3 regions of the Psychrobacter sp. H27 genome follow, and region 1 is predicted to be linked to each of the others. Evidence: predicted binding sites of a transcription regulator. Region 1 holds the regulator's gene; each other region holds the start of a gene.
What was found. Region 1 encodes PhoB, which activates phosphate uptake and scavenging genes when phosphate is short. Its sites were predicted from a motif close to TGTCATNAANCTGTCATAA; they were not measured.

Region 1 (10,340 bases):
AGCACGCAGTCAAGGGCGCTCACATGAAGGTATCGATATCTTTGCAGAACGAGGAACACCCATACAGTCAACCACGCAGGGTATCGTGAGCAAGGTTGGCGAAAATACTTTAGGTGGCCTCGTGGTCGTCGTAGTAGGACCGGGCGGTGCAGGACATTATTATGCTCATCTAGAGGACTATGCTGATATCTCTCCCAATGATTGGGTCAATAAAGGTGATACTATTGGCTACGTGGGTGATAGCGGCAATGCAAAAGGGACACCGCCGCATGTACATTATGGTATTTATATTAACGGCAGTGCTGTGAACCCCTACCCGCTTTTACAAAAGAATTAAGCATAATGTATAAAAAGCTCTAATAGCATGTATCAAGAGAGGTGCTAGGGCGTGTCCCTATTTTAAAAATGGTGATAAAAATGAAATAAATCGCAGGCTAACAAGGAAAATAGTGCAGACAATATCGAGATATTGACCAGCTATTTGACGCCGTTTGCCAAAGATTTAGCCATTTTTAGCCCATTCAATGATAAGCGTTTGAATTAGGGACACGCCCTAGTTTGCGGTGACTGTACGCACATAAGTGGCTGGAAATACCACACTAAATGTCGAACCCTCACCCTCTATTGATTCAATCTGTAGCTGCGCTTCGTGTTGATGCAGTACGTGTTTTACGATAGCTAACCCCAGACCTGTACCACCTGTGGCACGGCTGCGACCTTTATCAACACGGTAGAAGCGCTCCGTCAAACGAACAATATGCTCTGGTGCTATCCCCAATCCGTCGTCTTCGACTGCAAACCGGCATCCATCTGATGTTCGCGTCCAACTGATAGTAATATTGCCACCTTTTGGTGTGTATTTTATCGCGTTGATCACCAGATTGGACAATGCGCTGTTTAAGTACATCTCTGATCCATATAGACCATCATAGGTGTCTATATGTAGATGAATGATGTGCTTATAGGCTTGGTTATAGGCTTGCGCATCATCATAGATATTGGTGAGTAGCTTGGTCATATCTATAGCATTGACTTCGTGCGTCTCTTCGATCTCAATTCTAGATAAAAGCAGCAAGTCATTTACGATTCTATTCATACGCGCGGTTTGCTGAGTCATGAGCTCAAAACCACGGCGCCAATGGGGCGGCATATCTGGCTGATCCGTAAAGTTTTCTAAGTAACCGGTCATGACGGTCAATGGTGTGCGTAGCTCATGAGAGACGTTTGCCACAAAGTCTTGGCGCATTTGCTCTAAGTGCTTTAAGCGCGTCACATCATAAATAAATAGGAGTTTTTCATCACCAAAAGACGTGAGCTCAAATTTTAGGTAACGGCTAGGGTCGCGCCATGACTCTATGTGGATACCATCATTGGGCAGTGTGGTGTCTTCATAATACTGGTGAAACTCTGGTATGATAATAAAATCAAAGACACTCTTCCCTTTATCATCTTTCTGCAAAGACAATAGATCCTGCGCCGCCTGATTCCACCATCCTAAGCAATCATTCTCATCGATTAAAATCACCGCGTCTCGTAGTGCTCGCAGTGCGCTTCTGATTTTTTGTAGCTGCTCTGCTTCATGCTGGGCAGAGGTGTTTTCTGGGGTATCTTGCTGATGGCTGTTACGGGTTTTTTTGTGTTGTGCTGGCACTGTCTTGTCCATTTCTTATCCTTACCACTATCCGCTATTTTAGTATTCCAGCGACCTTATGTATGCAAGACTAGCTTGGTTCAATAAGACTAGAGAATCGATAGCCTGTACCGCGTACCGTCTGTATCAATGTATCGCAGTCATGAGGACGCAAGAGTTTACGCAGACGCTTAATATGTACGTCGATGGTGCGATCTTCGATGTATACGTTGCCGCCCCAAACCTGATCGAGGAGCTGCGTTCGTGTATAAGCGCGCTCTGGATGACTCATAAAAAACGCCAATAGACGATACTCTGTCGGACCCACATCGATGACTTTTCCGGCGGCGGTCACACGCTGACTTTTGGTATCTAGACTCAACTGACCGATTTCAATAGGCTTGTCACTACTCATCGCACTACTACGGCGCAATACCGCTTTGATTCTAGAGATCAGCTCACGGGTTGAAAAAGGCTTGGTCATATAGTCATCTGCACCCGCATCGAGTCCATAAACCTTGCTGTCCTCTTCACTTTTCGCCGTCAACATAATGACTGGTATCTCAGAGAGCAGCTCATCGTTCTTTAGCATACGACAAAAATCAACGCCGCTTTTGTCTCCTGGTAGCATCCAATCTAACAAGATCAGCGACGGTCTATGATCGACCACTTGCTGGTGCGCCTCTGAGACATCAGCGGCTTGCAGGCTCTCAAATCCAGCCATTTCTAGCGTCATCACAACCATTTCACGAATCGCAGGTTCATCTTCAACAATCAAAATTTGCTCGTTATACATATGACATTCTCAGTGTTAGAGGGCAAAATTTAGCATGTAAAAAGGCGATAAATACTCACCAGTCTTTATCTATTAAACGGATTAATTATGACAGCTTGATGACACTCTAGTGTCAGATCTCCAGTAGAAAATTTAGGGGTCCGTCATTGACACTAGCGACTTGCATGTCAGCGCCAAACTGACCAGTGGCGACGTTTGGGTACTGTGTTTTTGCATAATCTATAAGTTGCTCAAACAGTATTTGAGCCGCATCAGGTGCCATTGCACCACCAAAATCAGGACGGCGACCTTTGTCTGTTTTTGCCATCAAGGTGAACTGCGACACCAATAACAAACCACCGCCTGCCTGCTGGACATCTTTATCTAGTTTACCAAATTTTGTAGGATCTTCATCATTTTCAAAAATACGATACGTGAGAATTTTATCAATCATTCGCTGAGCCGTACTCAGACTATCCTCGTGTCCCAAACCAATATAAGCCAGTATTCCATGATCTATTTTGCCAACACAATGCTCATCGATAGTCACACTAGCCCGCCTGACTCGTTGTATAAGTGCCTTCATTTACTCATTCCTTAACAGATTATGCTCAGACAATAATGGGCTGTCCATGATAAAATACGGTCATTAACTTGCACATGCAATAATGACATCATCTCTTATTTTGGTAGCCGTATTATGAATGTATTTACCACCTTACAACAGCTGGTACCACAGCAGCAGCTCAGTAAAGTCGCTGGACGTTTGGCCGCCAGCCGCCATCCTTATGTTAAACGTACCTTTATTCGTAGTTTTGCAAAAGCCTATAACATCAGCCTAGACGAATATGAGCGCCAGAGTCTCAATGCATACGAGAGCTTCAATGATTTTTTCACTCGTGAATTAAAAGAAGACGCTCGTACCATCGATACCACTGACAACGGTATCGTCAGCCCTGCTGATGGTATTATCTCTCAGCTCGGACAAATCCAAGACCATAAGTTATTGCAAGCCAAGGGTCGTCACTATGATGTCGGACAGCTGCTGGCTGATAGCGAAGATGGCAGTTACTTTGCGGATGGCAGTTTTGCGACGATCTACCTAGCGCCTAGCAATTATCACCGTGTCCATATGCCGTTTACAGGTACGTTGACCAAGACTCGCTACGTACCTGGCACGTTGTTTTCGGTTAATAACACTACGGCCGCTAACGTGCCAGATTTGTTTGCCCGTAATGAGCGTCTGGTCTGCATGTTCGATACCAAGTACGGCAAAGCAGCCGTTGTCATGGTAGGCGCTATGATCGTCGCTGGTATCGAAACCGTCGCGACAGGTAAAATCACTCGTACTGACGACATCCAAGAAGCCGAGCATGACCTGCCGTTTGCCGCAGGGGATGAGCTTGGACGTTTTTATTTAGGCTCAACGGCTATCGTGGTGCTACCAAAAGCGGCAAAAGCTGACTGGTTGGATAGTATGCAAGCCAACAGCATCGTGCAAATGGGTCAACTGTTGGGGATGGCGAACGCTCAATAATATGACTGTATAAAAACGCTCAAAATATCAGCCCAGTTAGGTATGTTAATGCATACTTAACTGGGCTTTTTTATGCCTGTCACTCATATAGAGTTATGCATCGATCAGCCATCCTTGCTGGGTTGCATAGTCGATATTTTTGTTAAGCCAATCATGAATGGGTGGAAAGCTGTCTTTGATAAAAGCAAGGGCACAAGCTACCTGCGAACGTGTTACTTGGGCTTCGACCCACGTTTTTCCCTCAGTATTAAGATTGAGTAAAAATGGCAATAAGCGGTCAACCACTCTAAGCAACTGGCTTTCTTTGCTGCTACCCGTTTCTTGCGCCTCCCAAACCTCACTTAATGCTGCGATACCATTGCCACGCTCTGCTTGTAGTCGAGCAATACCAGCGCGCTCTTCAACGTGCGCATCGCTACGACTGTTTGCGAATAAAAACGTATCGCCAGCGTCAATCTCACCTAAATCATGTACCAGTGCCATCTTTAGCAGTCGCTCATGATTGACATCTAATTCAAACGCTTCAGCAATCGACCAACACGCCATAGCCAAGTGCCAAGAGTGCTCGGCAGAGTTTTCGCGGCGAGTGGTTTGTGTCACATAGCTACGGCGATTGATACGCTTGAGGGCATCTAGCTCTAATAAGAAGTGAGTAACATCATCTATGTCGATGTTTGCAGCAGACTTTGGGTTGGTCAATGACATAGTTGTGTTTAAGGACATATTTCTCTCTAATTTTTTGATAATCTTATGAATTATGATGTTGCTAACAGCAAGATAGCGCTGATGTTATCAAGCGCTATCTCTTATAAATGTTTCAGTTAAATGACTGAGCACCCTATTATATGACTGTCTACTTTATCAAATTAATAATGGTTTTGAACGCAGGATCTTCACTACTACGACACAGCTCAAACAATATCGACTCAACAGTACTGATCACTCCACCCGCACGGCGGATACGGCGAATCGCTTGTTTTTTATCGTAAGGGAAACGAGAGCCAACCGCATCGCCAATAATGACAGGTTGCATGCCGTTGTCTAATAAATCTAATGCTGTCTGCATAATACAGACATGCGCTTCAGCACCAAATAGCAGCACGGTACTACGGTTCTGCTGCGCCAAATGATGCCATGTGTCATTGTTATCACAAGCGCTAAAGGTAGCTTTTTCGAAGCTCTTGGCATTATCACCTTCAAGCACGTCGCGTAACTCTGGCAAGGTATCCCCCAATCCCTTTTTGTATTGTTCGTTCAGCATAATTGGGATATTGAGTGCTTGCAGCCCTTTGATTAGAGTAACGGTTTTTTTGACGATGTTTTCGTGGTCATAGATATGCGGTGTTAGGCGCTCTTGTACATCAATAATCATTGCCTGGGTGTTCTCACGAGCGATTCGATAGGTGCGATCATTAATCATGGTAGACATAGTACACTCCTTGTACGGCTGACAGTTATTATCAAAAGCTATTTTAGAATTATCATTAATAGTGCCATGGTTTATCTCACTCTTATTTAGTCACAGTTTTTTGGATGCGTCAATGGAGATAATTTGCAAACGCACCACATGTTTTGTTTTTGGGCATGTGCCTCGTTTATTTATGCCATAAAAAACCCCCAGCCATAATGACTGGGGGTTTTATTTATTAGAAAGTAGCTGTTTTTGCGTGTTCAGGTAATCTTATTTATATAGACTAGATTAAACGCGCTCAATAACAGTAGCAATACCTTGACCAAGACCGATACACATCGTCGCTAGACCGATTTCAGTATCTGACTGCTCCATTGCGTTTAGCAGAGTTACGGTGATACGAGCACCTGAACATCCTAGTGGATGACCTAGAGCGATTGCACCACCGTTGATGTTAACGATGTCTTGCTTGTCAGACAGGTTCAGTCCTTTCAATACAGACAGACCCTGAGCTGCAAATGCTTCGTTTAGCTCGATGGTTTGCATGTCATCGATGCTCATACCAGCACGCTTTAGTGCTTTGTTGGTAGCAGGTACAGGACCATAGCCCATGATAGCCGCATCACAACCAGCAACGGCCATACTACGAATACGAGCACGCGGTTTTAGACCAAGATCTTTGGCTTTTTGTGCGCTCATGACTAGCATGGCTGACGCACCATCAGACAATGCAGATGACGTTGCTGCTGTAACCGTACCGCCTTTTGGATCAAACGCTGGACGTAGGTTGCGCATTTGCTCCATCGTCGCATCTGGACGAATCACTTCATCCACAGTACATAATTGCAAGCGACCAGCCGCATCATGACCTTCAATGCCGATGATTTCATTGTCAAAACGACCTTCAGTAGTCGCAGCCCATGCACGGCGATGTGACTCAAGACCAAAAGCGTCCTGCTCTTCACGTGTAATGCCATTCATACGGCCTAGCATCTCAGCGGTCAAGCCCATCATGTTTGAGGCTTTTGCATAGTGCTTAGAGGCAGCTGGGTTTAAATCAACGCCGTGCATCATGCCTACGTGGCCCATGTGCTCGACGCCGCCGATGATGAATACATCACCTTGGTTGGTCATGATTTGCGCAGCAGCAGTATGTAGCGCTTGCATAGAAGAGCCACATAGACGGTTGACCGTTTGTCCACCAGCAGTTTTTGGAATACCAGCTAGCAGACCGATGTTACGACCGATATTTAAACCTTGCTCTAGAGTCTGGTTAACACAGCCCCAGATAATATCTTCGATGTCATTGGTATCAAAGTCATTACGTTCTACCAAAGCACGTACCAGTTCAGCTGAAATGCTGTCAGCACGTACATGGCGGAACATACCGTTTTTGGTTTTGCCCATTGCCGAGCGTACGCCATCTACGATGACCACATCTTTTGGACTTAAAGTTGTCATACTATCTTCCTTTTCAATTTTTATTGTCAGTGTAGGCAGTCCACTTCAGCGCTATGGTTTACTGGTCTTGCACAAAGCACCGTATGCTATGTACGTCGACGATTAATCCCATCCATCAGTTCTGAAGTAAATCTACTAAAACAGTACGTCCGCAATCAAAGAGTATTAATAAATCCATTGTTATCTCTCTTTTGCCAGACGTACCACACTTATCCTAATACGGTATGTTCATTAAGCGACCGAGTAAAAAGTCTCGCCAGCTGCTGCCATATCGCGAATCTTTTGCGGCGCTTCATAGGCTTTGCCAAGGTGTGCATACTTTTCACACAGTGCTAAATAGTTATCTAGACCCATTTGGTCAACATAACGGCAAGGGCCACCGCGGAATGGTGGGAAACCGACGCCCATAATCATTGCCATGTCGGCCTCGGCAGGCGTGCTTACGATGTTGTCTTCTAGGCAGCGAACCGTTTCGTTGCAAAACGCAATCATAGTACGGTCGATGATCGCTTGATCATCAAATTCTTGCTTGTCGCTGTCAGTCGTGGTTTTGAGTAACTCGTAAGTAGCTTCGTCAGCAACTTTCTTTGGCTTACCGCGCTTGTCAGTTTCATACTTATAGAAACCAATGCCGTTTTTCTGACCCAGACGCTCATTCTCATATAGATGCTGGATGGCACCTTTGTAGTCAGGCTTCATACGATCAGGGAAACCATCAGCCATTACTGCTGCGCCATGTACACCTGTATCTAGACCGACGACGTCGATTAGGTATGCAGGGCCCATTGGCCAACCGAATTTTTCCATGACTTTATCGACATGAGCAAAATCAGCACCTTGCTTGAGTAGTAAGTCAAACGCGCCAAAGTATGGGAACAAGACACGGTTCACAAGGAAACCTGGGCAGTCATTGACTACAACAGGGACTTTACCCATTTTAGAGGCTAGTGCAACGGTAGTCGCCACGGCTTCTTCAGATGATTTCTCACCGCGGATAACTTCTACCAGTGGCATACGATGTACTGGGTTAAAGAAATGCATACCCACGAAGTTTTCTGGACGCTCAAGCGCTTCTGCTAGATAAGTAATAGAGATCGTCGAGGTGTTTGACGCTAGGATGCAATCGTCTTTTACCAGGCCTTCTACTTCTTTTAGTACCGCACGTTTTACGTTTGGATTTTCTACGACCGCTTCGATTACGATATCAGTCTCAGAAAAGTCACCATAGTTCAAAGTAGGACGAATACGGCTCAACGTTTCACCCATTTTCGCTGGGGTCATTTTCTTACGTTCAACCATTTTGCCAAGCAGTTTGCTGGCTTCGCCCATACCAAGGTCTAATTGCTCAGACTTGATATCTTTCATGATGATTGGCAGGCCTTTGCTGGCTGCTTGATACGCGATACCGCCGCCCATGATGCCAGCACCTAGTACGGCTGCTTCATTGATTTCATGTGCTTGTTTGCTGTGTTGTTTCGCTAGCTTTTTAACCAATTGATCATTTAAGAATAGACCAACCAAGCTCTCTGCTTGTGGGGTTTTAGCCGCTTTAGCAAAACCAGCCGCTTCTACTTCGATTGCCTTGTCACGTGGTAGATTGACGTGCTTCTCAATCGCTTCGATTGCTAGCGCTGGCGCTGGGTATTGTTTAGGGTTGGCTTTAGCAAAAATAGCACCTTTGGCACTGTTGAACGCCATGGCTTGCTCAAGCTGGTTTAGCTTAACTGGAGCTAGTTTTTCTTCACGTTTTGCTTTCCAATCAAGCTCACCTGAGATACATTTTTTGACTAGGTCAATTGCAGCATCTTGTAAGTCATCAGCAGGTACGGTTGCATCAACTAAGCCAAGTTTAAGAGCAGCAAGTGGTTTTTTTGGGCTACCAGTAGCGATAAGCTCAAGCGCATTGTCGATACCGATCACACGTGTACTACGAACTGTACCACCAAATCCTGGGAAAATACCAAGTTGAGTTTCTGGTAGACCGATGATTGCTTTGTCGCTCATGACGCGGTATTCACAGACCAATGTCATCTCACAACCACCGCCCATCGCAGCGCCATTGATGGCAGCAACTTTCGGGAATGGTAGGTCTTCAAAACGGTTGAAAGCGTCATTGACATGAACGACCCAATCTTTGATCTCGCTTTCTGATTTTTTGAAAGAACCGACAAATTCTGTGATATCAGCACCAGCGATAAACACACCTTTGGCTGAAGTTACAATAAGACCTTTTACGTCGTCAGCTTTTTCTAACGCGCTAACGGCTTCACCAAACTGCTTGTTGGTCTCAGCATCAAACTTGTTCACGCTCTCATTTTCGGCGTTGTACTGCATGTTGGCGATGCCATCCTCTAGCATTGTCACCGTGATGCGATTTCCTTGGTATACCATTTGAAACTCCTTTCTATATAACGAAAGCTACGTTTTGAATTAAATAAATAGCCAGTTATTGTTAGTAAAATGGGTAATAGCACTCCACGCATGCTACGTCTTAGAGATAAACACATAGCTTACGCACGAGTGAAGATGTCTTTATTATCCAGCGCTCATGATGGGATACTTGTGTTGACGCTTGTACCTCACCACACGGCGCTTCATTTATATGTTACAACCACTGATATTAAAATACTGACTGAGACATGCTCCAATACAGATGATCGACCACACTGAGCAAAACTCAATACGATCACTATCGGACCATTTTCACGTCAATTAGTGTAGGGGATTATGCCCCTAGCTGTCACAAGCTAATACCATACTCGCAAGTCACTCTTAAATCACCTGTAGGCATTTACCTTATGCGCAAAGTGTTTTAGTGTATGACTGTATACTGAGTTACTGTTTTGGTATTAATTTATCTGGCTTGCCTATGCTGTCTACCACCACAAGGATGATAAACCGTTGCTGTGCTCAACAAATATGACTTACTTAGATTGTACCTTTATCAAAGCATATTCAACCAGTGAGTGACACCATCCATACGTAACAAAATCTTGTCGTTGTATTTCAGCTCAGCATGTCTTATTTTGGGATCTACACCCACTGTGAGAATCGTGATAAAAAAATGCAAAAAACAATCAATTGATACGGTGTCTCACAAAAGCCGTATAACCTATCATGCTACACTAATACTGTTTTTACCTTATCTCTGATAAGTCTCTACTGTACTCCTAATAAATGGTTGGATTATGACTGTTTCCCTTACTTCTGGCACTACTTCTTCTGATATCACCTCTTTTGACTTTATCTCTTTTCAAAGCACTGAGCAGTTTCATGGTGCTGTGCGCGAACAATTGGCGCAAGACATCGAGGTGTTGTTTGCTTATGCCAGGCTTCCTAGTCCACTGGTAGATGCTTGCCGCTATGTGATGACTGGACAAGGCAAACTGGTAAGACCGCTCATGGTTGCCAGTGCTTTTGCCAGTATCAACAGCAGTAATAATGAACGTACAGACGAGCGCAATGATGTCGATATGCTCAATGCTGATCTGGACTCATTACTCGAGAACGACTCAGACTATGATAT
Region 2 (10,340 bases), 430 kb from region 1:
GATGGTATTGAGCTGGTGGTACAGCAGCAATTTGATGTGGCCAAGCAAATCATCTCAAAGGGTCTCATGCCGATCGTCGAGCCTGAGGTCAATATAGACAGCGCGCAAAAGCATGATTGTGAGCTATTATTAAAAGCCGATATCTTGCGTAATCTTGAGCGCTTGGGTGACGAACATCAAGTGATGCTTAAGCTGACATTGCCTGAAGAAGCAGGATTTTATCAAGAGCTGATTGATCATCCAAAAGTGCTCAAAGTAGTCGCACTATCTGGTGGTTATAGCCGTACCGATGCGTGTGCTAAGCTCAAGCAAAACCCCGGTATGATTGCGAGCTTCTCTCGTGCCTTTACCGAAGGGTTGAGTAAGCAACAAAGCGATAGCGAGTTTGCTGACACCATCAATAATTCTATCGAAGAGATTTATCAGGCGTCGAAGGTTTAATAGTACTGGTTTAATGAGATGGGTGTAATAGGTACTGGCTTGATAGTCATACATAGACCAAAGAAAAGCCCGAACCTGACTATCAGGTTCGGGCTTTTCTTTGGTAGGACTATTATTTGATAGAGCTAAAAAACTTACACCTCTTTATATAACTGACGCCCTTCCTTATTGTATTTCTCCATCATTTCAGCCATGCCTTGACGGACTTCCTCAGCACTGGCTTCGCCAACTTGTCCCACCAGTTCAGTATCAACTTTTTTAATCAAATGATCAGCATCGCTTAAGTCGCCTGATTGCGGTGTGACTTTTTTATTCGCGGCATCTTTATCAAGTCCAGCTGCATACTCACGTACGTTTTGGGTGATTTTCATGGAGCAAAACTTCGGACCACACATCGAGCAGAAATGGGCTGATTTATGTGCGTCTTTTGGTAAGGTCTCGTCGTGATATTCGCGCGCGGTATCAGGATCGAGCGCCAGATTGAACTGATCATCCCAGCGGAATTCGAAACGTGCTTTGGATAAGGCATTATCACGTGCCTGCGCACCAGGGTGACCTTTGGCCAAATCAGCAGCGTGAGCGGCAATCTTGTAAGTGATAATACCGTCTTTGACGTCTTTTTTGTTTGGTAAGCCCAAGTGCTCTTTCGGTGTCACATAGCACAGCATCGCTGTACCAAACCAGCCAATCATCGCTGCACCAATCGCACTGGTGATATGGTCATAACCCGGTGCGATGTCGGTGGTTAATGGCCCTAAGGTATAAAAAGGCGCATCCGCACACAGCTCAAGTTGCAAGTCCATGTTTTCTTTGATACGGTTCATCGCCACATGTCCAGGGCCTTCGATCATGACCTGTACATCATGTTCCCATGCGACTTTGGTCAATTCCCCAAGCGTACGTAGTTCACCGAACTGCGCCTCATCATTGGCATCTTGTAGACAGCCAGGACGTAAGCCATCACCTAGACTAAACGCCACATCGTACTGCTTCATAATCTCGCAGATGTCTTCGAAATGCGTGTACAAGAAACTTTCTTTGTGATGCGCCAGACACCACTGCGCCATGATAGAGCCACCACGCGACACGATACCCGTTAAGCGTTTTGCAGTGAGTGGTACATAGCGAAGTAGGACGCCGGCATGAATGGTGAAATAATCCACGCCTTGCTCTGCTTGCTCAATCAAAGTGTCGCGGAAGATTTCCCATGTTAGGTCTTCTGCGACGCCATCGACTTTTTCCAGCGCTTGATAAATCGGTACGGTACCAATTGGCACAGGCGAGTTACGGATTAACCATTCACGGGTTTCATGAATATGATTACCCGTTGATAAATCCATAATGGTATCCGCACCCCAACGTGTGGCCCACGTCATTTTGGATACTTCTTCATCGATAGACGAACCCAGCGCGGAGTTACCGATATTGGCATTGATTTTCACCAAGAAATTGCGCCCGATGATCATCGGCTCAGATTCAGGGTGATTGATGTTGTTTGGGATGATTGCACGTCCAGCTGCCACTTCGTCACGGACAAACTCAGGCGTTATGATAGTAGGCGTATTGGCGCCGAAGCTCTCGCCGTCATGTTGACGCATATCGGTCAGCGCGTGCTGTTTTTGCGTCTCACGTATGGCGATATATTCCATCTCAGGGGTGATGATGCCGCGACGCGCGTAGTACATCTGCGTGACATTCCCTGGTTTTTCATCAATATCTTTAGCACGGCGTGGCTTGTCAATATGAGCAAATCTAAGGTTGGCAGTGCTGATATCGCGAGCACGTGCTTGACCGTATGAGCTAGATAGACCGCTTAATTGCTCCGTATCGTCACGCTCGGCGATCCAGTTTTCACGCAGTTTTGGTAGACCTTTCGTCAAGTCAATCTCGACATTGGGGTCAGTGTAGACGCCTGAAGTATCGTAAACATAAAATGGCGGATTATGCTCACCGTTTTTATCACCCGTACCGCCGACTGGTGTATCCGCCAAGCTGATTTCGCGCATCGGTACTTGGATGTCAGGTCTTGAACCTTGGATATAGACTTTGCGAGAGGCGGGTAGAATACGGTGCAGGTCGCGTGCATCTTCTTCAAAGCGCGCATCACTGGCAGCACGGTGGGCAGGTGTTTTTAGGGCGTCTGCTTTTTTATCTGCTTTGACGGTGTCAGTAGAGTCTGAGGTAAGAGGTATGTTGTTGGCTGGGTTATGCGTTTGTGCAGATGAGGCACTGTCTAAAGAGGTGTTGTCTAAAATGCTGTCTAAAGTAGTCATATGCTGTCCTAGCGTGTTGGTTTTTGAATAAAATCAACACCGCCAGTATCTGCGGGTGCAGCACCTATCATTGAGACAAGTTTGGACTATCGACACCTAACAGCGATCAAAAAATTGCCGCGGTAAATGGTCATCAAATAGTGGACGCAGATTTGTATCTTCGCTCGTTGTCTGCTCATGCGGCACGCATACTCAGACAATGATGATAAAAATGTATTTCTACGCGTCCTTTGTCATCAATAACAAAGTGCTTAAGACTTCCCTGCGTCGGTACTAACCGCATCAGGTTCGGCGGGTGATCTCTCAGCGAATGTAGATAGGCGGCTACTGTTATTAATGTTTAACTATAAACGCTTAATAAAGTAGGCCAATACTACACCGCACCCCGAGTCTGTCAGTGTTGTAAATCAGATTTCATACTAGCAAAATTCTGCACTAACAGCTAATAGTATTTGAACGTAAGTATCAGACTCCAAATGCGATGTTTAATATATTTATCCAATAGGCCACTCAGTATCAGTAACGACTATCGCTTGGTATCACTGGGCTAGGCAGAGGTTGTCTAAATATTATGTAAAGCGAATAAAAGATTGCGACGGTTGTCATTAAATTGTCATAAAGATTTGGCAAGATATCACGCATATCACAAACAATGCTTTTTTATATCGTCGTTAAACTTCAGGAGTTCTACATGCGTTATTCGTTATTAGCAGTAGCCGTCAGTTGCACCTTAATGCTTACGGCATGTAATAAGTCAACAGATACGACAGAAACCGCTGCCGCTGATACTAGTAGCGCTACGACCACTACTCAGACTCAGGAAACGACTGCTGCTGATGCTGGTTTTAAATCTGCTGAAAACATCGCAATGAACATCACGGGTGCAGGTGCCTCATTCCCGCAGCCTATCTATGCCAAATGGTCTTATGACTACAATGGCGCGACTGGCGGGCAAGTTAACTACCAGTCAATTGGTTCATCTGGCGGTATCAAACAAATTCAATCAAAAACTGTCGATTTTGGTGCTTCTGATGCGCCATTGACACCTGAAGAGCTAGCAGAATCTGATCTTATCCAGTTCCCAACGGTCATCGGCGGCGTCGTACCTATCGTTAATATTGATGGTATTGAGCCAGGTGCCTTGAAGCTAGATGGTACGACTTTGGCAGACATCTATCTAGGTAAAATTAGCAACTGGAATGACCCGGCTATCGCAGCTATGAACCCAGATTTGACCTTGCCAGATGCGGCAATCACAACGGTATTCCGCTCAGACGGTTCAGGTACGACGTTTAACTTTACTGACTATCTAGCAAAAGTATCACCAGATTGGAAAGATACGGTTGGTGTTGATAAAACGGTTAAGTGGCCAACCTCTGCGACTGGCGCAGGTGGTAAAGGTAACGAAGGCGTCTCAAGCTATGTAAACCGTATGAAAAACTCTATCGGTTATGTTGAGTATGCATACGCTAAGCAAAACAACATGTCACATACTGCACTGAAGAACGCCGCGGGCAACATCGTTCAGCCATCTGCTGAGACATTTGCCGCAGCAGGTGACATCGATTGGTCACAACAAGAAGGCTTTTATAAAGTCATCACTAACTCTGAGACTGAGCAAGCATGGCCTATCGCTGCTGCAACCTTTATCTTAGTACACAAGCAGCCAGAGAATCCTCAGCAAGTTGCTGGCGTGTTGAACTTCTTTGACTGGGCGTATACCCAAGGTGATGACAGCGCTATGAGCCTAGATTATGTCCCATTCTCTGATACGGCAGTGGCTCTATTCAAAGCAAAATGGAACGACGTAAAAGGTAGCGACGGTCAGCCAGTTTATAAGCCAGCGCAGTAAGTTGCTACTCTTGATTTTGACATAGTTAGACTCTCAAACAACCACTCTATAGAGAGCCTGGTTGTTTGAGAGGTTTTATCACAGCAATTTTGACCGTAACACTGACTGCAGTACTGATGGATATATTGAGCAGTTGCCATTGGTACACAGGATCGTCAATGATTATGCGGGCGGGCTTGTTGTGATAAAGCTGAACAAACACACTGGTTTTTTGAATTCACTCTATTCAATGCTGAGACACTTATGACAGACTTAAGGTCCCAACTGGCTAAACAAAAACGTTACGACGCTTTATTTGTCAACTCTACCAAAGCGTTTGCCATACTGGTCCTCCTATCTTTAGGGGGCATTTTAGTTTCTCTCATCGTTGGTGCTTGGCCGAGTATTCAAGAGTTCGGGCTTGGGTTTTATACCAGCAACAATTGGGACACGGTCGCCAATGAGTACGGCGCGCTTGCGCCTATTTACGGTACGCTAGTTACCTCACTCATCGCTATCGTGATTGCCGTACCCGTCAGTTTTGGTATTGCGATATTTCTGACTGAGATGTGCCCTAAGTTCCTCAAAAAACCACTGGGTATTGCCATTGAGCTATTGGCCGGCATCCCTTCTATCATTTATGGTATGTGGGGTTTGTTTGTTTTTGCGCCATTCTTTGGCGATCATATCCAGCCATGGTTTATTGAGCACATCGGTCCTCTACCTATCATCGGTAAATTGTTTGTAGGTGCTCCCATGGGACTGGGGATGTTCACGGCATCTCTAGTGCTGGCTATCATGATTATTCCTTTTATCGCAGCCACCATGCGTGACGTCTTCTCTGTTGTACCAGATTTACTCAAAGAGTCTGCCTACGGTATGGGCGCGACGACGTGGGAAGTTATGTTCAAGATTATCCTCCCTTATACCAAAGCAGGGGTTGTTGGCGGCGTTATTTTGGGTCTGGGGCGCGCACTTGGCGAGACCATGGCGGTGACTTTCTTGATAGGTAATGCTTTCAATATCAGTCCAAGTCTGTTTACTTCTGGTGTGACGATTACCTCTGCCTTAGCCAACGAGTTTGCCGAAGCCTCTAGTGAGCTGCATTTGGCCTCGCTACTACATTTGGGCTTAATACTGTTTGTCATTACCTTCATTGTGCTGTCTTTGGCCAAACTCATGCTTATGCGTATGGATCATAAAGCGGGCAACCGATAAATCATGTATCAGACTTTGATATTGATAAAAGATATGGGAAATAAAGACTATGCCTTCTAACAATGCGCTCAACGCACCACTACCAGTCAAGACAAGCTCTAAAGCACGTTATAACAAGAGTCTTTATAACAAGCGCCGTTGGACCAATAAGCTTGGGCTAGGGTTTGCCATGTCAGCCATGGTTTTTGGTTTGTTTTGGTTGTCGTGGATTCTAGTGACATTATTTGTTGAAGGTTTTCAGGGAATGATGGAGTTACCCATCTTTACCGCTGATACGCCGCCCCCTATGAGTGCTGGTGGTTTGCGTAACGCCATTGTTGGTTCGGTAATGCTCGCATTTTCAGGATTGTTCATTGGTGCGCCCATTGGTCTTATGACCGGTATTTATTTGTCTGAGTTTTCTAAAGGGAGTATGCTGGGTAAGGTCACTCGTTTTTTGAATGATATCTTATTGTCAGCGCCTTCGATTGTTATTGGTCTATTTATCTACGCTCTGATGGTAAAAGGTCAAAGCTTCTCTGGTTGGGCAGGTGCATTAGCATTGGCATTGATTGTTATTCCAGTGGTCGTGCGTACGACTGAGAGCATGCTCAATTTGGTGCCCAATAGTTTGCGCGAAGCAGCATACGCACTCGGTACGCCAAAGTGGAAAATGGTAACGCAGGTCACGGTCAAAGCGGCTAAAGCTGGACTGACCACAGGTGTACTATTAGCCTTTGCTCGTATCACAGGCGAGACGGCACCGTTGCTATTTACAGCACTTAACAACCAGTACTTCAGTACCGATATGGGTCAGCCGATTGCCAACTTACCCAACACCATCTATCAATTTGCTATGAGCCCGTATGATAACTGGCACATGTTGGCTTGGGCAGCCGCGCTGCTTATCACGGCGTCTGTCTTGGTACTAAACGTATTGGCACGGTTTATTGGTAATAGAGGTCAGGTTAAATAAGTCTTGATTCCCTGTAGTATCGCAGCAGATACTCACTCAAATTTATATGAAATCAATTAAGATAGGTTGAATAATATTATGAATGATGTCATAAGCAAAGCCCGTACAAAAACCACAACGAATGATTTTGATACGGCAACCGACAGCCTATTGAGTAGACCTATGTCAAATAACCAAAAGTCACAGCAACCCGTTGCTACTGATTTCAACAAACAAACCCGTCACGATATCCCTAAAAACATGCCTGCCGCAAAAATGGAAGTGCGAGATCTAAACTTCTATTATGATGATTTTCAGGCACTAAAGAATATCAATATTGATATCGCTGATAAAAAAGTCACTGCCTTTATCGGTCCTTCAGGTTGCGGTAAATCTACACTACTGCGTACCTTTAACCGCATGTATGACTTATACCCAGGTATGCGTGCAGAAGGTACGATCAATCTCGATGGCAATAACATCTTGGGCAAAGACGTCGATGTCAACTTGCTAAGAGCACAGGTCGGTATGGTTTTTCAGAAACCAACACCGTTCCCTATGTCTATCTATGACAATGTCGCCTTTGGGGTACGACTCTACGAAAAGCTGAGCAAAGACGAGCTCGATCACCGCGTGGAGTGGGCGCTGAAAAAGTCAGCCCTATGGCCAGAAGTGAAAGACAAACTAAAAGCATCAGGTCTGTCACTATCGGGCGGTCAGCAGCAGCGTCTATGTATCGCCCGTAGCGTCGCGACCAAACCCGAAGTCCTACTGCTCGATGAGCCAACATCTGCACTTGATCCTATCTCAACTGGCGCGATTGAGGCGTTGATTGAAGATCTAAAAAACGACTATACGATTGCTATTGTCACGCATAACATGCAGCAGGCTGCCCGTGTGTCTGACTACACGGTGTATATGTATTTGGGCGATATGATTGAGATGGGTGAGACCGATCAGATATTTACTAAGCCTGCCCAAACAGCTACAGAAGACTATATCACTGGTCGTTATGGTTGATATTGAGTGACACCAAAGGTAAGTAGTAATGCGTTAAAACTGAAGCTGGATCAAACATCAAGTGCTCAACAGGACATTGTGAGTCGAACTGTTTTATCTAGCCAGCACACACTGAGCTCATAAAATATAGATTTCAGGGAATACCTCTCATGCAAAGTGATAAGCATATCTCCAAAAGTTTTGACCAAGATCTTGATGAAGCCATTCGTTTGTTTTTGTACATGGGTGATAGCGCTGCCAACCAAGTGGCGAAAGCGATCCATGCACTGATTGACAAAGATGAGATACTGGCGCAAGAGGTCATCGAGATGGACTTTGATATCAACCGAATGGAGGTTGAGCTCGATGAACACATCTTGCTATTGGTTGCGAAGCGTCAACCTGCAGCAGGAGACTTGCGCCTAGTCATGTCTATCAGTAAAGGTGTGGTAGATCTTGAGCGTATTGGCGATGAAGCGGTAAAAATTGCAAAAATGGCAAGCAAAATTGCAGCACAAGGCAAATCGTCTTATGGCTATGCTGAGGTACAGCACTTAAGCAATCAAGTAAGGTTGATGCTTAATAACGCGTTAGAAGCCTTTAGCCAATCAAATGCTGAGCAGGCGTTTGAAGTGATGCGCAATGACAGTGTGGTCAATAACGAATATCAATCTGCTATCCGAGCATTGATGACCTATATCATGGAAGACTCTAGACAAGTCTCAAAGGTCATTAATATCATGTGGATTTTGCGTTCGCTTGAACGTATCGGTGATCATGCACAAAACGTAGCAGAGCTAGTTATCAATTATATCAGTGGTCAAGATGTACGCCACTCAGACTACGCCATGGTCGAAAAAGCAGTACAAGAAGCCAATGACCGTCTGGCTGCTCGTCAAGTCAGTACCATGTCAGTCGACGACTACGAATCGTTAGAAAGTAATGACGACTGATAATGCAGTCAGCATAGTTTGCTCATAATAAAAAACGCGCTATAGCTAGCGCGTTTTTTTGTGGTCGTTACCAATACATAGAAAGCTCAGATTAGCTTTCTGGTGTCCAGCCTTGGGCGCGTTCGTAGTCTTCATTGTCCAAGAACTTATCACGTTGCTCGGTCAGGAATTTTTTGGCTTCAGGGTCCATCATGCTCAAATGATTTTCGTTGATGAGCATGGTTTGATGTTCAAGCCATTCTTTCCATGCCTTTTCAGATACCGTTTCTTGTAGTTCTTGACCTTTTTTATTTGGGAAAGGTGGATGCGGCATTTTTGGCAGATCTTGCTTGTATTTACGGCAAAAGACGGTATTGGCTTGAGGGTTAAAAGTCTCAGTCATAAGGCATTCCTTATTTATTATATTGGGTAAAATCACATGATCTTATGAGACCATGATAACGGTCTTGGTAGATTTAGCAAAGGATATCTGGTGTATCGTTTGCAATTACTAGCTTAGTAGCATAAGTCTTAGCATCTTAAATTTTAGTGTCACAAGTTTCAGCATCACAAACTTTAGTACGATAAATAAAAACACCCGCTACAGATGCGGGTGTTGGGTGTAGATATTACGAATATTGATCGTCAACCATAGCTTAGCCGCTATTTTGAATCAGCTATCTCGTCAGTTGACTAGACAAAGGCCTTTAAGCGTGCGCGTCCATTAACCACAGCTTTCTTAACTTGGTTTGGCGCAGTACCACCTAAATGGTCACGAGCGGCAAGCGAGCCCTCTAGAGTTAGATAATCAAAAACATCTTCGCCAATAGCGTCGCTGAATTGCTGCAACTGTGCTAATGATAAATCACTGAGATCGACACCTTCTTTGATACCTAGCGCAACCGCATTACCGACCACTTCATGCGCATCGCGGAAGGCAACGCCCTGGCGTACCAGATAATCTGCCAAATCAGTTGCCGTAGCATAGCCTTTCATTGTCGCCGCGCGCATACTTTCTTTATTCGGGACGATGTTTGGTAGCATATCAGCGAATGCCAAAAGCGACCCTGTCAGGGTGTCGACACAATCAAACAAAGGTTCTTTGTCTTCTTGATTGTCTTTATTGTAGGCGAGCGGTTGGCTCTTCATCAAGCTGAGCAATGTCATGAGCTGACCAAAGACTCTTGCCGCCTTACCGCGTACCAGTTCAGGCACGTCAGGGTTTTTCTTTTGTGGCATGATCGATGAGCCAGTACAGAAGCGATCTGGTATCTGTACAAAGTTGAACTGTGCTGACATCCAAAGAATAATCTCTTCGCTCATACGTGACATGTGCATCATCAGGATAGAGGCAGCTGAGGTAAACTCAATTGCAAAGTCACGATCTGAGACCGCATCAAGTGAGTTTTGACAAATACCTTCGAACCCTAATAGTTCGGCGGTGATGGTGCGGTCGATAGGGAAAGTCGTGCCAGCGAGGGCTGCGCTGCCCAGTGGCATCTGGTTGATACGGCGGCGGGCATCAACCAAGCGCTCAGTATCACGATACAGCATCTCAAACCAAGCCATCACGTGATGACCAAAGCTGACAGGCTGGGCGGTTTGTAGGTGTGTAAAACCAGGCATAATGGTATCGGTATGTTGATCAGCCAGATCAAGTAAGCCGCTTTGTAAACGCACGAGCAGGGCAATAATATTATCAGTCTCTTCAC
Region 3 (10,340 bases), 890 kb from region 1:
TTTCACGTTTTTTATTGGGTACTTCGATACCGATATATGGCTTGCCCGGTATTACTTCGACCACACGTAGTGACGCCATAGATAGTGAACGCGCCAAGTCACGCGAGATACCCGTTACCTTACTCGCTTTGACACCAGCAGCCAGCTCTACCTCAAAACGAGTCACAACAGGCCCTGGGATAGCGTTAACGACAGACGCTTTTACATTGAACTCCTGTAGCTTAATCTCTAACAATTCAGATAACTGTTCAAGCTCAGCGACGGTATAGCTAGGCTTACGGTCAGGATCGGGCTTATCCAGTATAGAGACCTCTGGAATGGGCGTAAGGCTGCTGCGATAGGCCGCCGTTTGCATAGAGCGTGATTTTTGACTGAATGCTGCATCATCGCTAATGTGCGGCATAACTGGGGCACTCGCATTCTTAGCACTGTCATCTTCTGGCATCATATCCGTGATATGGTTGCTGCTATCACCCTCAGGTACAGCAAAACTAACAGATGGTTTTGCTGCGGTTGTTGGCTGTGTGTCTGCAACTGGGCTTACCGATTCTACTGTTGGAGCTGCCTTCGGGTTTGCAGGTGGTGTATTGGTTGGTGTCATATCTGAGGTATCTGACACGGTTGGTACGACGTCCATTGCTGCTGCAATCGGCTCTTCAGATACAGATAGTGATGCCTCATCATACGGCTGTTCTGCTGGCTCAGCAGCTGGCTTAGGAGACGACTTATCTGTAGAGCTAGCGGTTACCTGTGGTATGGGCTCTATTATTTGTTCCTGTACCGCTTGTTTAGCGACAGGTTGTTCAATTGCAGGCTTTTCGATTACTTCCTGAACTTTAGCCTGTTCAACTTCAGGTTGCTCAATGACGGCTTGCTCAACTCGAGCCTGTTCCGTTATAGCAGTATCTTGAATACTCTGAGAGTCTTGCATTGCACCGTTTGTGGCAGGTTCAGATAGATCACCATGCTCGGCCAGCCATGCTTCTGCTAACTGATCGACGCTTTGGCTCGTATCACTTGATTGAGTTGTTTCAGGCTCATTAGCTTGTAGCTGATCAGCGAACTCCTGGTTATATTCAGCAGGTTCAGTCGCAGCTGTTTGCGCAATTGGCATCGTCTGGGAGTTTGATGCCCGCTCCTCTTCGGGCATGTCTATAGTCGTGTCTGTCTGAGTATAGTTAAGTACAGGCGCACTAGAGCTCTCTATACTGCTGGCACCATAAACCATATGCTCACTCGCGAGCAGGTCATCAACCGTATTAGCATCGTTCCATGCAAAACTTGGCTCGACTTTTCGAGCAGGTATCGCGGTAGGAGCTGACATTGCTGGTGGTGCCATATGGTTCGCTGCGCTATCAGCCATAACACTGGTAGTCGCCGCCGCTGTATATAGTGGTGCACTTTTCTCATCGCTTGACGTAGTGGCTTCTTTTGCGGTCGCTATAGAGGCTTTGACGCTGTCTGCTAACCCTGATGTCGACAAGAAATCTGACAACACATTACTGAATCGGCTACTGTTATCTACCTCATTAATACTATCAGTATGATCAGCTGATTGCAGCTTAAGTGGCAGTTGTTCATGCTCTACTTGCTGCTCAGCCTGATCATCTACGCTGTGGCTATCGTCTTGTGACGCACTGATTGGCAGAGTAACGTCTACAGCCTCTTTGTTTTTTACGCCTGAGCCAAGCCACGATAACGCCGTAATCTTCTGATATATCGCAAGCCAATGAATATTGAAAGCAAAAGTAGCTGTAATCACGACGAATACCGCCAAGAAAGCCACACTACCCCACTGCAATAGTAGCTGCGCCAAGCGCTCTTGTAACTCAAGACCGATAATACCACCAGCAACACCTTCAAGTCCCATCGATGCAGGGTTAGTCACTTGTTGAATTAGGGCGACCAGTTGTGCAAATAACGCACTAGCAGTCAGCAACAAAAACACGTAAGCGACCAGTCGCATGAGCCAAAACGTGGGTTTATTGTCCCACCAAATAAGAATCGACTCATAAACGACAAATGCTAAAAACCACCAGGCACCAAACCCAAAAAAGCTGTAGAGCAAGTCAGATAACCAAGCACCCGTCTGACCACCCATATTATTGATGGTTGTCATGTCACTACTAATATGCGACCAGCTAGGATCATTACCTGTGTAAGTCATTAGAATGACAAACAGATATACGGCCAGTATTAACCCAAGGAGGGTAAACATTCCCTTTTTTAAATACTCAATATGCGGTGCTGATATCACGTAAAATCTGCCTTGTTGTTAATACTAAATGGTCGCCAACGCATGACTAAGCCTAATCATGCTGACATAAAGTGCTGACATAGATGTACCTCGCAGAGTGTTTTTGGTAGGGAGGCATTTATCATAAGACGCTAGCATCATAAGAACGCACAACCGTCATTGTCACCCAAACCCTACCTCACTCGGCATAACTCCTTATAATAACAAATACATAGGTACAGTGGCGACAGTCTTATAAATAAAGCGTGTAGGAAAGTAAATCGAGACGCTATTTGTGCAAAAAAACCGTCCACCAATAGAGTATTGCTAACAGAATACTGCTAGCGGTTTTGTACAAACGCTATAAAATACCAGCTGTTTCTAGCGCTAGTATTTCAAGGTTATTATGCTTTGATTCTAATGATAGCTGTGTTTGTTTTAGCAAACTTGCACTTTTCGACCTATGCCCTTATGTTATTATCACACAGCAATTAGAAAAACCATATTAGTCATAATTTTTGATTTTTTTATTATATTTATAACTAACATTATTCATTCGTATTTTTAGAAAGGAACACCTCATGGCAACTGACACTACTGCTCCACGTCACGAAAAACTTATTATTTTGGGCTCAGGTCCTGCTGGTTACTCTGCTGCGGTATACGCTGCACGTGCCAATCTTAAACCAGTTATGGTTACAGGTATGGAAGTTGGCGGTCAATTAACGACTACCACCGAAGTCGATAACTGGCCAGGCGATGCACATGATTTGACAGGTCCAGCGCTGATGGAGCGTATGAAGGCGCATGCTGAGCGCTTCGGTACAGAGTTGGTTTATGACCATATCAATGAAGTCAATCTAAACGAGCGCCCATTTCAGTTGTCAGGTAACAACGGCGACTATACTTGTGATGCCTTGATCATCTCAACAGGTGCGTCTGCACAGTATTTAGGGCTAGAATCAGAAACCAAATTTAAAGGGCTTGGCGTATCTGCTTGTGCCACTTGTGACGGTTTTTTCTACAAAGACCAAAAAGTCGCTGTGATTGGTGGTGGTAATACCGCCGTCGAAGAAGCCTTATATCTGTCTAATATTGCTTCTGAAGTCACCTTGGTGCATCGCCGTGATAGCTTACGCTCTGAAAAAATCCTACAAGACAAGCTGTTTGAAAAAGCCAAAAATGGCAATGTCAAAATCGAGTGGAACCATCAGGTAAAAGAGGTGGTTGGTGATGATATGGGTGTCAATGGTGTCGTTATCGAATCAATGATTGATGGTAGCACCAAACAACTAGACGCAATGGGTATGTTTGTCGCGATCGGTCACAAGCCTAATACTGACCTATTCACCGGTCAATTGGACATGAAAGATGGCTATCTGACTGTCAATAGTGGTCTCAATGGTAACGCTACACAAACTAGCATTGAGGGTGTATTTGCAGCTGGCGACGTCGCTGATCATGTTTATCGTCAGGCTATTACCTCTGCTGGTACAGGTTGTATGGCAGCACTTGATGCTGAAAAGTACTTAGATGCTATCGGTGAAGCAACGGCGAAAGACCATACGTATGCATCAACCCTAACTGCTGATCAAGAAGAGTAAATGGATAACTTCACGCAGCACGATGATACCACTCAATACATCACGCCTGAGACTCTAAAAAGTCTTGGGCGTTATGACTTTCCTAATCCTATCTCTGTCGATCCTGATGGGATTGGCATTGTCGCGATGGGCGGCGATCTAACACCCGAGACATTAATATCTGCTTATGCACGGGGACTATTCCCGTGGTTCAATGAAGACGAACCTATTGCTTGGTGGTGTCCTGAGCCACGCTGTGTGATAGTACCATCTGATTATCAACCGAGTAAGTCGCTACGTAAGCAAGCAAGCCGCGCGCGTTGGCAGTTGACACTCAATCAAGCTTTTGATGAGGTCATACACGCCTGTAGTCTACCGCGAAGCGATGGTCTTAATAATGACTTGCCTGAAGGCGAGCATACTTGGATTCATGATGAGATGATTGAGGCCTATACCAAATTGCATGCGCAAGGCTTCGCCCACAGTATTGAGGTCTGGGATGAGAAAGGTCAGCTGATTGGCGGACTTTACGGACTAAAAATAGGCAATATTTATTTTGGCGAGTCTATGTTCCATCGTGCGTCCAATGCCTCAAAGATAGCCTTCTGGGGTTTGATGCGCTTATGCGAACAAAGTCACGTGGCACTCGTCGATTGCCAATTGCCAAATGATCACCTCATGAGCTTGGGCGCTACCACCCTGCCGCGTACTGATTTCCTTGCCCAGTTAGATAGCCTGATAGGTCATCGTTTTGTTCAGTGGGATTACAGCTTGCACAAACCATTAGCAGTGACGCGACTTGATACTACAGAGCCTTGGCAACGCATATCATGATAATGACAATAGCTAAGCAACAACGAGGTTTTTATGGCGCTTGATATCTCATTTTTGTTGATCGGAGAGCTGGCAGCGAAGGCCAATACCACCAAAGACACGGTACGTCATTATGAGCAGTTAGGTCTGCTAAAATCACGTAAACGTCAGGCAGGGTCACGCTTGTATACGGAGTTTCATCCTGAGTGTATCGAACGTATTGAGTTGATTAAGAGTGCACAAGCTATTGGCTTCACCCTCATCGAGATCAAAAACAGCTTAAACGATTATTACGATGGTCAACTGGATATTGATTTGCAGCTCATGCTGACTCAGCAAAAGCTAGAACAAGTCAAAAAACAACAAGCCAATATCAGTATGATGGTAGAGCTACTGAGCGAGCGCATCGACATTCTTGTTCAGATGCAGGCAGATAGTGAGTATCAGCTGGATATTGAAGTTTGTAAAAAGACGATACCTTCACAGTAAGTACGCTGAGCGCCGTAACCATAATAACTCTGCTTGATATCCCGTACTTGCCTTCAGAAACACTACTATCTTGACTATCAACTAGATTTCCTCCAGTCTACTCGGTATAAGTGTGCTGCATAATAAGCGCATCAACTGCTGGCTGATGTGATGATTGATAGTAGCCTTTGCGCTTATGGATCACGACGAAGTTTTGCCGCTCATATAACGCAATCGCCGCATGATTATTTGCACGCACCTCTAACAACAAACTTTCCACTTGATTACTCTGCAAAAATTCATGTAGCTTATCAATGGTCTGTGAAGCAATACCTTGTCGTTGATAATCAGGATGCGTACCAATACGCAAAATCTCTGCTTGCTCAAATATCATCTGATATAAACAATATCCAATCACTTGTTTATCTTCAGTCCACTCTTCTTTCTCTTGTTTATAGACTATTAGCATATTAGTACTGTCTTGCTCAAGCAGTTCAAGCAAAGTCTGATAGTTCCAAGCGCTTTGCGACTGAACGATGGCTTCGATATTGGCTACGGCTTGAATCATTTTCTCAGAATCTGCTGCATTGAGTGCTAACGCTTCTATCGCAAACATGACTGTCCTTTTATGCTTGTCATTTAATTAGTCTTACCGTTTAGTTCAGTTTAGATTATATAAGTAGATAGGCTACATTATTTATTATTTACTACAAAAAAAGCCACCCTAAATAGGGTGGCTTTTTTATGACTAGCTCATAAGCTCATTACTGAGACTTAATGATTAGTTCAATACGTTAGCAACAACACCAGCGCCTACAGTACGGCCACCTTCACGAATAGCGAAGCGAAGACCTTTGTCCATAGCGATTGGGTGGATAAGCTCTACGCCCATCTCAACGTTATCACCAGGCATTACCATTTCAGTACCGTCTTGTAATTGGATTGCGCCAGTTACGTCAGTAGTACGGAAGTAGAACTGTGGACGATAGCCGTTTAAGAATGGTGTGTGACGACCACCCTCTTCTTTTGACAATACATATACTTCAGCGTCAAACTTAGTGTGAGGCGTGATTGAACCTGGCTTAGCTAGTACTTGGCCACGTTGTACGTCTTCACGCTTAGTACCACGTAGTAGTACGCCACAGTTTTCGCCTGCACGACCTTCGTCAAGCAGTTTACGGAACATCTCTACACCAGTACAGGTAGTTTTTTGAGTGTCACGGATACCAACGATTTCGATCTCGTCACCAACTTTAACGATACCAGATTCAACACGGCCAGTTACTACGGTACCACGACCTGAGATTGAGAATACATCTTCGATTGGCATTAGGAATGCTTTGTCGATGTCACGCTCTGGCTCTGGGATGTAGGTGTCTAGTACGTTTAGTAGTTCTACTACGGCTGGTTGGCCATATTTGTCTTCTGAGCCTTTTAGGGCTTCAGTAGCTGAACCTTTAACGATAGGCGTGTCATCACCTGGGAAGTCGTAGTCGTTCAATAGTTCACGAACTTCCATTTCTACTAGTTCTAGTAGTTCTTCGTCATCAACCATGTCACATTTGTTCATGAATACGATGATGTACGGTACGCCAACCTGACGTGAAAGCAGAATGTGCTCACGAGTTTGTGGCATAGGGCCGTCAGTTGCAGATACGACTAGGATTGCGCCGTCCATCTGAGCAGCACCAGTGATCATGTTTTTAACATAATCGGCGTGACCTGGGCAATCTACGTGAGCATAGTGACGGCTGTCTGTGTCATATTCTACGTGTGAGGTGTTGATGGTGATACCACGTGCTTTTTCTTCTGGTGCTGAGTCAATAGACGCGTAGTCTTTTGCTTCGCCGCCAGAGGTGATTGCAGCTACGGTTGCGATTGCAGCGGTAAGGGTGGTTTTACCATGGTCAACGTGTCCGATGGTTCCGACGTTGACGTGTGGCTTGTTACGTTCAAACTTGGCCTTTGCCATGGGTATTTCCTCTTTTTTTGGTGAATGATAAATAAAAAGCTGTTTAATGGCTCATAATAAAATTAAATCATCATAAACCTAGCTATCAACCGCACGAACCACTGCTTCTAATCAAGCAGCACTCCGAACTAATTTTTGTATCCGTTATTATACGCTGACTTGTCTTAAATAGTCATAACTCTGTCAATACAAACCAATTTTTCTCTGTGTCATAGAACGCTTGATTCATTCCAACGTCAGCTATGACCTTTTAACTGTCTCGATGTACAAATCTATTGTATTAGCTCGATGACATCATCAAACAATCCGTAAAGTCCGTCAACATATGAAAAAGCAATCCAATGCCAATAATGTTAAAAGGCTTACGGAAAAAGAGCAAAAACACATATACCAACATTGCATAATACGTATGTAATGGGTGGAAATTAATGCTACATCTATTTGCCTGAAAAATTGGGTTCGCTATTAGGTGATCTATGTCCACCAGCATGGTCGCGAGCAAAATCAGATATGCTTTTTTCCACTCTTTTCTAAAAAACGCAATTGCAATAAAAAGAGGGAAACCAAAATGCAAGAAATAGTGTATAAATGCCTGCATATTCGTTTACCAGTTCTAATAGCGTTGATATCAAACCACCAAAACCGATATTCATTAACATGCTGACAGCACTAAAAGGCAACACCTCAGTGTCACCTTTGAATCATTATATGTCTTACTAATTTTATATGTTTCAATATTTTATATTTTCGATATCGACGCAAAGCTATATATAAATAGCAAAACAAGCATAAAGGAGATAAATAATAAATGGAGCTCATATCGAGAATTGAACTCGAGACCTCTCCCTTACCAAGGGAGTGCTCTACCGCTGAGCTATATGAGCGTATATTAAAAATCTTTGAGCTGCACTAAAAAAAATATCACGATACAGCAATAATAACTGACTGTCGTGATGATTGATTATTAGGCTTTGCGATGGTGTATATATGGAGCGGGTGGCGGGAATCGAACCCGCGTCATTAGCTTGGAAGGCTAAGGTGTTACCATTATACCACACCCGCATTTACTCTTGTTTATATCAACTCTAATCGAGAGTTGTTAAATACAGAGCATGCTTGGCGCTGTGACAAACTTTTAAAAAATATGGTGGTGGGAGAAGGATTCGAACCTTCGAAGCTTTCGCGACAGATTTACAGTCTGTTGGGTTTGACCGCTCCCCAATCCCACCTTAGGGTGCTTTGAACAAAAATGACTTTCATTTAAGACAAATTCATAAAAAGCTACTTTAAAAGAGATGGTGCCGACTGCCGGGATCGAACTGGCGACCTACTGATTACAAGTCAGTTGCTCTACCAACTGAGCTAAGTCGGCTTGTTCTCTCTAAAGTGGTGGCTATTCTATCAAATATTTTGAATGACGCAAGTCCTTTTTTATCTTTTTTTCAATTATTTTGATATAAATACTCAAGCCATTGATTACGTTGTTATTTTTTTAATAGAAAAATACAGTCGTCTTGGTATCTTGTATCCGATTTACCTGTATTTGATAAATTAAAAGAGAATAGTTAGCGAATACGCAATCCATTGCAGGCCATTTTTACGGCTTTTACCAATGCTAGTGCTTTTTTATTGGTTTCATCCCACTCAGCTTCTGGTACAGAATCAGCGACGACGCCTGCTCCTGCCTGGATATGTATCTCGCCGCGGCGCATTACTGCAGTACGAATAGCAATGGCGGTATCCATATTGCCATTCCAGCCCAAATAACCTACAGAGCCGCCGAATACCGTTCGACGAACAGGTTCTATCTCATCAATAATTTGCATGGCTCGAATTTTAGGAGCCCCTGATAGCGTACCAGCAGGAAAAGTCGCACAGAACACGTCCAATGCGTCTTTGTCAGCTTGTATTGTGCCTTCTACATTGGACGCAATATGCATCACTTGTGAGTAGCGCTCAATAAACATCTTTTCTGTCACTTTGACACTACCATATTCGCAAACGCGATCGATATCATTACGACCTAGATCAACAAGCATTAAATGCTCGGCAGTTTCTTTTTTGTCATGAAGTAGCTCCTGCTCCAGTGCCAGATCCTCTGCTTCATCTTGACCACGCTTACGTGTCCCTGCTAGCGGACGCACAGTTACCTTGCCATTTTCGATCCTAGATAATATTTCAGGAGACGCGCCGATGATATCAAATCGCTTATGGTCGTCGAGCGTATAGCCATGCACCAAAAACAGATAAGGCGATGGGTTGAGATAGCGGAGCGCGCGATAAACAGCTAGAGAGTCACCTGTATAGTCAGCAGTCAAGCGCTGCGCTGGGACTACCTGCATGACATCGCCTGCTACGATATAGTCTTTTATTTTGTTGACGTCGCTACAGTATTTATCCTTACCTGTCTGCGATGTGAATGTAGGCGTAGGCATGACTGGCGCAGACAGATTCGACGGCTCTGCCAACTTTTCTTCGATTTTTTCTAATTCACGAATGGCTGTACTGTAGCCTTCTTCAGTCTGGCAATCAGCATAAACGATTATTGACAAGGTGTTTTCTAGATTATCGAATACGATGACGCTCATTGACAGCATCAGCCACATATCTGGCATCGACATGGGATTAGGAGCATCAGATGGTCCGACACTAGGCTCAATAATACGTACCATATCATAGCCGAAGTATCCCACTAAGCCGCCACTAAAACTTGGTACAGTGGGCATATCTTCAGCCGTTGGCATCTGATACTGCGCCATCAACTTGCGGATATAATCGAAGGGATCTACTACGGCTTGTGTATCGATATGATCATTTTTTTTGATGGTCATATTGCCATCAGCATATTGTAGGATCAAATCACTACCCAAACCAATCATCGAATATCGCGCCCAGCGCTCACCGCCTACTACAGACTCAAACAGATAAGCAGAGCCATTTAGATCACGCACTTTAGAAAAGACGGACACTGGGGTCTGTACGTCCATCAAACGTTTTTTTATCAAGGGCGCATGACTAAAGCCACGATCTTTGAAAGCTTGGTATTCTTGGAAGGTCATCATAGTAACGCTCACTTTGCATCATCGCGGCAAAAACAAAACAGCACACTGTTAAATAAAATATAGCGCCAACATTTTGTTGTCATGTTGGCGCTATAAAAAAATTATTTGGATAAATAGCTAATCAAGTATTCAGCAATACTCGTTAGCACTGATAACTTAGTCTTAGTAGCCTCAATAGTCTCCTACTCCAACATTCATTCTATAGA

Region 2: the regulator PhoB is predicted to act here: its motif matches at 3,315-3,333, upstream of pstS (phosphate ABC transporter substrate-binding protein PstS).
Region 3: the regulator PhoB is predicted to act here: its motif matches at 2,309-2,327, upstream of AC5JPY_RS10210 (DNA translocase FtsK).

What each region holds. Positions count from the first base shown of each region.
Region 1 is NZ_JCACRX010000001.1:1,592,296-1,602,635, forward strand. It holds gene AC5JPY_RS06370 (M23 family metallopeptidase) at 1-337, shown strand, start outside; gene phoR (phosphate regulon sensor histidine kinase PhoR) at 554-1,663, opposite strand; gene phoB (phosphate regulon transcriptional regulator PhoB) at 1,722-2,426, opposite strand; gene dtd (D-aminoacyl-tRNA deacylase) at 2,539-2,991, opposite strand; gene asd (archaetidylserine decarboxylase) at 3,106-3,942, shown strand; gene AC5JPY_RS06395 (HD domain-containing protein) at 4,036-4,665, opposite strand; gene AC5JPY_RS06400 (isochorismatase family protein) at 4,796-5,371, opposite strand; gene fadA (acetyl-CoA C-acyltransferase FadA) at 5,642-6,814, opposite strand; gene fadB (fatty acid oxidation complex subunit alpha FadB) at 7,046-9,205, opposite strand; gene AC5JPY_RS06415 (polyprenyl synthetase family protein) at 10,003-10,340, shown strand, end outside.
Region 2 is NZ_JCACRX010000001.1:2,025,121-2,035,460, forward strand. It holds gene AC5JPY_RS08245 (fructose bisphosphate aldolase) at 1-441, shown strand, start outside; gene thiC (phosphomethylpyrimidine synthase ThiC) at 576-2,714, opposite strand; TPP riboswitch at 2,957-3,112, opposite strand; gene pstS (phosphate ABC transporter substrate-binding protein PstS) at 3,406-4,566, shown strand; gene pstC (phosphate ABC transporter permease subunit PstC) at 4,810-5,763, shown strand; gene pstA (phosphate ABC transporter permease PstA) at 5,813-6,718, shown strand; gene pstB (phosphate ABC transporter ATP-binding protein PstB) at 6,797-7,717, shown strand; gene phoU (phosphate signaling complex protein PhoU) at 7,867-8,649, shown strand; gene AC5JPY_RS08280 (oxidative damage protection protein) at 8,741-9,031, opposite strand; gene argH (argininosuccinate lyase) at 9,322-10,340, opposite strand, start outside.
Region 3 is NZ_JCACRX010000001.1:2,480,948-2,491,287, reverse strand. It holds gene AC5JPY_RS10210 (DNA translocase FtsK) at 1-2,257, opposite strand, end outside; gene trxB (thioredoxin-disulfide reductase) at 2,818-3,840, shown strand; gene aat (leucyl/phenylalanyl-tRNA--protein transferase) at 3,841-4,653, shown strand; gene AC5JPY_RS10195 (MerR family transcriptional regulator) at 4,687-5,121, shown strand; gene rimI (ribosomal protein S18-alanine N-acetyltransferase) at 5,219-5,716, opposite strand; gene tuf (elongation factor Tu) at 5,882-7,072, opposite strand; gene AC5JPY_RS10180 (DUF6122 family protein) at 7,353-7,670, opposite strand; tRNA gene AC5JPY_RS10175 (tRNA-Thr) at 7,882-7,956, opposite strand; tRNA gene AC5JPY_RS10170 (tRNA-Gly) at 8,061-8,134, opposite strand; tRNA gene AC5JPY_RS10165 (tRNA-Tyr) at 8,218-8,301, opposite strand; tRNA gene AC5JPY_RS10160 (tRNA-Thr) at 8,369-8,444, opposite strand; gene trpE (anthranilate synthase component I) at 8,638-10,134, opposite strand.